2 regions of the Streptomyces sp. NPDC050549 genome follow, and region 2 is predicted to be linked to the other one. Evidence: riboswitches for the same ligand, from Rfam matches in the RefSeq annotation. Region 2 holds a riboswitch; the other holds the start of a gene.
The links. A riboswitch is a leader RNA that binds a small molecule or an ion and turns the genes downstream of it on or off. The one in region 2 is predicted to bind cyclic di-AMP.

Region 1: linked by a shared signal. The riboswitch ahead of AB0I51_RS08815 (transglycosylase SLT domain-containing protein) and the one ahead of AB0I51_RS20770 (LysM peptidoglycan-binding domain-containing M23 family metallopeptidase) in region 2 are both predicted to bind cyclic di-AMP.

The regions. Positions count from the first base shown of each region.
Region 1 is NZ_JBFAJD010000004.1:186,148-190,332, reverse strand. Features, by position in the region: gene AB0I51_RS08825 (LacI family DNA-binding transcriptional regulator) at 1-138, shown strand, start outside; gene AB0I51_RS08820 (HAD family hydrolase) at 245-1,060, shown strand; gene AB0I51_RS08815 (transglycosylase SLT domain-containing protein) at 1,137-1,604, opposite strand; cyclic di-AMP (ydaO/yuaA leader) riboswitch at 1,610-1,811, opposite strand; gene AB0I51_RS08810 (CocE/NonD family hydrolase) at 2,043-4,037, opposite strand; partial or broken gene AB0I51_RS08805 (peptide MFS transporter) at 4,054-4,185, opposite strand, start outside.
Region 2 is NZ_JBFAJD010000013.1:107,403-111,587, forward strand. Features, by position in the region: gene AB0I51_RS20765 (SGNH/GDSL hydrolase family protein) at 1-352, opposite strand, end outside; gene AB0I51_RS20770 (LysM peptidoglycan-binding domain-containing M23 family metallopeptidase) at 542-1,438, opposite strand; cyclic di-AMP (ydaO/yuaA leader) riboswitch at 1,443-1,605, opposite strand; gene AB0I51_RS20775 (alpha-galactosidase) at 1,907-3,979, opposite strand; gene AB0I51_RS20780 (hypothetical protein) at 4,101-4,185, opposite strand, start outside.

The DNA of each region.
Region 1 (4,185 bases), on a different contig from region 2:
CCGGCCCTCACCACCATGCGCCAGCCCTACGACCGCATCAGCGCCGAAATGGTCCGGATGCTCCTGGCCCAGATCGCCGGAGAGGACACGGCGGGCGTGATCCTGCCCACCGAACTGGTGATCCGGGACTCGGCATGACCGCCGTAACTGTCAAACCAACCGGAACTCGGGTCAACGTATGTGAAGGCAGCAGCCGTCCGGTTCGTGTCGAGTCGGTGGGGCGTTCCATCCGTATTCTCTGATCATGGCCGCACCCCTCGCATATGCACTGATCGCCACCGACCTGGACGGAACGCTGCTGCGCGGCGACGACACACTCTCCGACCGGTCCCGCACCGCACTCGCGAGGGCCGCGGCGGCCGGCGCCCGGCACCTGGTCGTCACCGGCCGGCCCGCCCCGAGGGTGCGACCGCTCCTCGAAGACCTCGGCAGCAGGGGGCTCGCGGTGTGCGGACAGGGCGCGCAGTTGTACGACGCCGGCGCGGACCGTCTGCTCTGGTCGGTCACCCTGGACCGGGAGTTGGCGGAGACCGCGCTCGGCAAGATCGAGGCAGAGGTGGGCCAGGTGTACGCGGCGGTCGACCAGGACGGAGTGGACGGCCTCACCCTCATCGAGCCCGGCTACCTGATGCCGCACCCCACGCTCCCCGCCGTACGGGTCGGCAGGCGCGACGACCTGTGGTCCGAACCGATCAGCAAGGTGCTGCTCCGTCACCCCGCCCTGGAGGACGACGAATTGGCGTCCACGGCGCGCTCGGTGGTCGGTTCTCTGGCCTCGGTCACCATGTCGGGCCCCGGCACCGTCGAACTCCAGCCACTCGGCATCACCAAGGCGACGGGCCTGGCCCTCGCCGCCCGACACCTGGGGCTGCACCCCTCCGACACCATCGCCTTCGGCGACATGCCGAACGACATCCCGATGTTCGACTGGGCGGCCCACGGGGTGGCCATGGCCAACGCCCACCCCGAACTCAAGGCGGTGGCGGACGAGGTGACGAGGTCGAACGAGGACGACGGCATCGCCGTGGTCCTGGAAAGACTCCTCGGCGAAGTCTTTTAGGGGCGCGGGGAACTGCGCGACCAGCCACGACGGCGCTGCACTCAAAACACAACCCGTCGTGGCTGATCCAACGTTTCTAGTAAGCCCCGTAAACGTTGTCGATGGACCCGTACACCGCCGCCGCGTAGTTGCAGGCAGCCGTGATGTTCGCGACCGGGTCGTACGGGTCGAACGAAGTCCCGGCAACGTGATACGCGTTGAACGTCGGGTCGATCACCTGGAGAAGCCCCTTCGACGGAGTACCCGCCGCCGCGTTGGAGTCCCAGTTGTTGATCGCGTAGGGGTTGCCGGAAGACTCGCGGATCACGTTGCGGTAGATCCCGTTGTACGTCCCCGGAATCCCCTTCTGCGCCATGATCGCGAGCGACTCGCGGATCCACCCGTCAAGGGTGTTGGGGTACCCGGCAACCGTGGTCGACGAGGTCGTGGCGGCCGACGCGGTGCTCGCACCGACGATCGGCAGGGCGAGGATCGCGGCACCGGTGCCGGCGACGGCGAGGGTACGGACGAGTCGGGCGCGGCGGGACTGAGCGGATGCAGGCATGACGAGGTTCCTCTCCGTCGCCTGCGAGGTGAGCTGTCGGGTTCGGGCTGGGAGGTGCCCGGCCGCGCCCTCACGGACGTGACTTAACCCCAAGCCGTCCCGGTCGCAGCGACCGGTCCGGCGACTTACCTGGGTCCCCCGCTCCTGCCGTGCGAGAAGTTCGTGACTGGGATGCCGGGCGGCGGCAGGATTCGGCGTTCCGCTCGACAGGCCGGGAAACTATGCGAGAGCACATGTCCGGAACAAGTGGCGGAATCACACCTAACCCCTATTGACCTTGGTCTGAGACGTATGGGGCACTTGATCCTTTGCGTGAGCCAAGGTTCAACTGTCAATCTCCGCAAGGGGAAACACGAACGAACCGGGACGCGGGTCACGCACAGAAATACGTGACCCAACTCACGGCAGGATTAAGAGCGGCAAATCGGGCATTCATCCTCAACTGGCGGTTCTCGGAATCCTTTTCTCCCAAGTACGGTGAAAGATCACTTCGCTGCCCTCGGTGCAGATCACCTCGTTCGAGGTAATAAAGTCCGTTTCGTCGCACGTGATCTCCGACCGCGTCCGCACGGTCGTGTCCCATCCCAGCTCCGGCCGATGCAGCCGGATCGTCCAGTCGGACCGCGTACGGGCGGACAGCGGATCCGACTCGTCGATCGTGTACGTCTCCAGCGCGTCCTCGGTGAACTCGAGCCCGTCCGGATACACACGCGTGCCGCCGTACCGGGGATCCACCTCCAGTCGCCACTCACCCTTCGCGACATCCCGCACCACCAGCCGCTCGGGCCGCGGCTCGTCCAGCGTGGCCGGGTGGTTGACCCCGATGGGCGCGGCCTCCTCGGGCTCGTCGAACCGAACAGCGGAACCCAACTCCTGCTCCCGTACCGGAAGTTCCAGCGCACTCCCCTCCGGATCCAGCGTGAACCCCGCCCCCGACTCCGGCTGCGGCCAGATCCACGGCCAGTACGCCGACGACACCGCGAGCCGGATGCGATGGCCCGGCGGGAACGCGTGCCCGATGCCGTTCAGTTCGAAGGTCACGTCCTCCGCGGCACCCGCAGTCCACGGCACCGCCCGGTCCCGCCCGTGCCGAGCCGACAGGTTGAGCACACCCCGGGTGACCAGCGTCGAGGAACCGTCCGGGGCGACATCGCACAGCCGGGCGACGACCTGCCCGCGCTCCACCTCGCTCGTCAGCCGCAGCCGCACCCTCGGCCGCCCCAGCACCCACGTCTCGGCCGGCACCTCGAACTCGAAGCACGCCGACCGCGCGTCCTCGTCCCGCTGGTCCGGCGGCAGATCGGCGTCGTTCCCGCACGGGAAGAAACGGCCCGCGTCCACACCGGTGTGCATGGGGGAGCGGACCGGAACGGGCGCACCCCGGAGGCCGTACGTCGTCGTCTTCACGTGCGGCGAGGGCCACGCGGGTTCGCCGACCCAACGGCCCGGCAGGGTGTCGTAGACCGTGGCCGGAGGATGCGAGTCGCTGACGTAGGCCCGCAGCGGAGGCTCTCCCATGATTCCGGTGTCGATGCCCTTCAGCCAGTGGTCCCACCACCGCAGCGTCTCCTGGAGGAAGCCGATCGCGGGGCCGGGCGGCAGACCTCGGTCCGGGTACTGATGGGACCACGGCCCGATCAGGCCGCGTACCCGCTCCGGCGGGAGGTGTTCGACGAGCCGCAGGACCGTGTCGCGGTACGGGTCGTGCCAGCCGCCCACCGTCAGGACGGCGGCCCGGATCGCGCCGTAGTCCTCGCAGATGCTGCCGTGCTTCCAGTAGTCGTCGCGGAGCTGGTGGGCCAGCCAGGTGTGGATGAACGGATCGATCCGCTCCAGGCGCTTGAGCCACATGTCGCGCCAGATCAGGCCCGCGTACTCGGGGTCCGGCGGGCGGGCGACGAAGGCCAGCATGGTGGCCGCCCAGGCGTGCAGGTCGACGGCGAGGGCCGAACCGCCCATGTAGTGAACGTCGTTGTCGTAGCGGTCGTCGGTCGAACAGACGGTGACGATCGCCTTCAGCGGCTCCGGGGCGAGGGCGGCGATCTGGAGGGAGTTGAAGCCGCCCCAGGAGATGCCGAACATGCCCACCTTGCCGGTGCACCAGGGCTGCGCGGCAAGCCAGTCGACGACCTCGACGCCGTCGGCGAGTTCCTGCGCGTCGTACTCGTCGCCGGGCGCGCCCTCGCTGTTGCCGTGGCCGCGCACGTCGACCCGGACGGAGGCGTAACCGTGGCCCGCGTACCAGGGGTGGCGCTGGGCGTCACGTGGCGCCGTCCAGTCGGTCAGGCGGTACGGGAGGTATTCCAGGAGCGCCGGTACGGGTTCGTCCGTCAGCGGGCGCCAGACGCGCGCGTAGAGCCGTGTCCCGTCGGACATCGGGATGCGGATGTCCTCGTGGGCCGTCTCGTGGGGGAAGGACGTACGGATGCGCATGAGGGGACCCCTGGGTTCAGTGGACCGGGTGCATGGTGCGGCGCAGCCAGGGCGCGGAGGCCATCACGGCGAGGCCCGCGGCCACCGCGATCGCGCCGTTGACGCCGAAGTACGCCGGCTTGGAGACGTCGTCGTAGAGCTTCACCGT
Region 2 (4,185 bases):
CGGTCGTCACCAGGACGCTGCCGACGGCGGAGGTGAGGTCGGCGACCGCGCGCTCGAAGCGCTCGGCGACCTCGTCGGGGTCGGTGCCGGGCCGGATGATGTCGTTGCCGCCCGCACAGAAGGAGACCAGGTCGGGGCCGATCTCCTTGGCCCGGGTGAGCTGGTCGGCCACGATCTGGTCGAGCAGTTTCCCGCGCACGGCGAGGTTGGTGTACTCGAAGTCGCCCTCGGGCCGCCGGTCCGCGAGCAGTACCGCGAACCGGTCGGCCCAGCCGACCATCGCCCCGTCGGGACCGGGGTCGCCGACGCCCTCGGTGAAGCTGTCCCCCACCGCCACGTACGACCCGATCACTGATCTGTTGTCACTCTTCGAATCGTTAGCCACGGCAACCATAGTTCACCCTGGAGTGTGACCTACGCGATCGTAATATGGGGTTGACGGACGGTGAGATAAGCCACTCGTAAAGGGTTGCCCAAAGTCGGAATAAGCCCCTGGCCAGGGGCGTTGACCCCGGGAACTGCCCTGCGCCGGGCTCCGGAGTCAGCCGACGGTGACGCCGTGCGAGCGGAGGTAGGCGACCGGATCCACGTCCGAGCCGTAGTACGGAGTGGTCCGGATCTCGAAGTGCAGGTGCGGGCCGGTGACGTTGCCGGTCGCACCGGAGAGGCCGATCTGCTGGCCCTCGGTCACGGTCTGGCCGGCCGAGACGGACAGCTGCGACATGTGGGCGTACTGCGAGTACTCGCCGTCCGCGTGCCGGATGACGACCTCGTTGCCGTAGGCGCCGTCGTAGGCCGCCGAGACGACCGTGCCCGCGGCGACCGCCTTGACGGTGGTGCCGGTCGGGACGACGAAGTCGACGCCCGTGTGATAGCCGCTGGACCACATGCTGCCCGCGACGTGGTAGCCGGTGCCGATGGTGCCGCCGGTCACGGGGAGGGTGTAGCCGCCGGCGGTGCTGGTGGTGTCGGCACTCTGCGTGGCGGTCGTCTTCTTCGACGAAGAGGAGGACGACGAGGAGGACGAACCGGACGACTTGGTCGTGCTCGTCGTGGCCTTCTTGCCGAGGGAGAGCTTCAGGCCCGGGTGGATCAGCGACGGGTCGGCGCCGATGGCCTCGCGGTTGTCCTGGTAGATCTTCTTCCAGCCACCGGTGACGTCCTGCTCGTCGGCGATCTTCGCGAGCCAGTCGCCCGCCTTCACCGAATACGTCTTGACGCCCTCGGTCTTGGCGGTCGCCGCCTTCTGCGCCACCGTCCCCTCGGTTGCCGGAGCCGCCTGAACGGCCTTTTCCGGAGCGGAAGTCGAAGTGGCCGCATGGGCACCGGTGGCTCCCATGAGCGGAAGGGCGAGCGCGGCGCCGCCGGTTCCGGCTACGGCTATCGAGCGGGTGAGGCGCTGGGACTTGGGACGGCGGTGCTTACCCTTCGCGGGCATGACGAATTCCTCTCCGGCGCCTGCGAGGTGAGCTGTCGGGTGCGGGCTGGAGATGCCCGGCCGCGCGCTGGTCGCGGCTTTACCCCAAGCCCGTTCCGGAGACCGGAACAGGCGTCCTACCTGTGGGTCCCCCGCTCCTGCCGCATACGGGTGGGTGTGTGCGGAGTCCGGTCGGCGGCAGGATTGGGCGTCCGTCCGGATTGGTGGCGAACGTAAGCGAGGAAGACGCAAAGGGACAAGCAGGAGGTTCCACGGTTTTGTCTTTCTTGTGATCTCCTGTGGGAATTCACAGTCACCCTCCGTGAATTCCCACCCGCCTCCTCCCTCAATTCCCCTGGAAAAGCATGTCAATTACGTGAACATGACGAGCGACGTACGGTCACGGATATGACGCTGCTCACGTACAACCCCTCAGCTTCCCTTATTCCAGAGCGAGTTGTAACGAAGGCTGCAATTCGGGCAGAATGCTCAGATGTGACGCAGCCGGAGAACCGTCGCATCGAGGTCACCGCGCAGCCCGGTCCGCAGCCCGTGATGCAACAGGACCGCACCTCGGTGGACTTCGCCCGTTTCAAGGCATTCGTACGATGCCGTCGGGTCGAGCCCGCGCAGCCGGAGCGCCGGTACCGGCTCGCCGTAGTGCTGCGCCTGGAGCAGTGCGAGGACGACGCTCTCGTCGCCGCGCGTGTACTGCACGGCGCTGAGTCCGCCGGTCGGCGGGCGCAGCCGGTGGAGGTCGCCGTGCTGCACGAGCGGCCGGATCTCCTTGTAGAGGGCGATCCACTCGCGGGCCTCGGCGAGTTCCTCCTCGGTCCACTCCGAGAGGTCGCCGCCCACACCGAGGACGCCGGCCATGGCGCTCACGAACCGGAAGCGCAGGCTGCTGACCCGGTCGTTGAGCTGGGTGTTGGGGCTGTCGGTGACCCAGGCGGCCATCACGCGCGCGGGGTGGATCTGGCTGAAGCCGTGCTGGATGGCGAGCCGGTCGAGCGGGTCGGTGTTGTCGGAGGTCCACACCTGGTCGGTACGGCTCAGGATGCCGAGGTCGATCCGGCCGCCGCCGCCCGAGCAGGACTCGAAGGCCACACCGGGGTGGGCCGCCCGCAGCCGGTCCAACAGGGCGTACAGCGCGCGCACATGGTCCACCCAGAGGCGTTGCGGATAAGCGTCGCCGGGCCAGCCCGCGTCGGTGAAGCAGCGGTTGAAGTCCCACTTCACATAGTCGATCGGGGCGCTGGAGAGGAGTCCGTCGAGCTGCTCCCAGAGGTACTCCTGGACGTCCTCACGGGCCAGGTTGAGGACGAGCTGATTGCGGAACTCCGTCCGCTTTCGTCCCTCCTGGTACTGCACCCAGTCCGGGTGGGCGCGGTACAGGTCGCTGTCCGGGTTGATCATCTCGGGCTCGACCCAGATGCCGAACTGCATGCCCAGTGCGTGGACGCGGTCGGCGAGCGGCTTGAGGCCGGCGGGGAAGCGGTCCGGGTTGGGGGTCCAGTCGCCGAGTCCGGCACGGTCGCTGGTGCGGGCGCCGAACCACCCGTCGTCGACCACGAACAGCTCGACGCCGGCCGCCGCCGCACGCTGCGCGAGGACCTCCTGCTGCTCCTCGGAGATGTCGAACTGCGTGGCCTCCCAGGAGTTGTAGAGCACGGGCCGGTCCCGGTCGGCGTCCGGGATGACGTACGTCCGCTGGTAGGTGTGCCAGGCGCGGCTGGCGCCGCCGAAGCCGGCGTCGCTCCACAGGGCCGCGAAGAGGGGCGTCGTGAAGGACTCCCCGGCCGCGAGGCTCAGCAGCCCGGACTCGTCGTACCCGGCGCCGCCGGTGATCTGCACGCGCGCGTCCGGGAGCTGGGCCACGGCGATCCGCCAGGACCCCGACCAGCCGAGGGCGCAGCCGTAGACCTCGCCGCGTTCCTCGGTCGCGTCGGTGTCGAGGGCGACCCAGGGAAGGTACTGGTGTCCGGTGTGGCCGCGCCGGCTGCCGATGACCTTCTCGCCGTAGGTGAGGGGGGAGCGCACCAGCCGTGACTCGGCGGCCCAGCGCCCGTGCACGTGCGACAGCTGCCACTCCTCGCGGTCGGGCAGCGTCCAGGTGGCGGAGTCGGCGCGCAGCAGCTCCAGCGGCTCGGTCCCCTCGTTGTCGAGGACCGTCCAGCGCTCCACGACGTCACCGCGCGTCCGGTAGTGCAGGGTGATCGTCAGTCCCGCGTCGCGGAAGCGGAGCCGCAGTTCGTCGCCGTCCGTGTCGTGGCGGTCGAAGGACCACTCGGTGCCGCGCCGCTCCGGCGTGCGCACAGACAGGGCGGGCCGGACGAAGCGGGGGCCGCCCTCGACCGGGTACTCCTCGCGTCCGTCGAGCGGGGACTCGAAGGAGGAGCCGCCGGGGAGCGGACGGGCGGCGAGTTCCTCGGCGTCGGCGAGCGCGATACGGGGACCCCAGTGGAGATGGAGCAGTTCGTCGCGCTCGGTGAGATGGACGGCGTAACTGCTCGTGGGCCCGGACAGCACCCACGTACGGCCGTTCTCGGCGGTCTCCAGCATCAAGTCCCTCACAGATTCGAACAAGTCCACTCAAGCGCCAACATCATCAATGGTGCGGGACCTGCGAGGCAACGCCTGTGGAGAACTCATAACCTGTGGAAACCCATGTGCCGCGTCCGGGTCAGCGATGCCGGCCCGGTCCGGTCAGCACTCCGCTGAAGCCGGCCAGCACGGAGGGGTTGCCGGCGAGCCGGGCCCGTACCCGG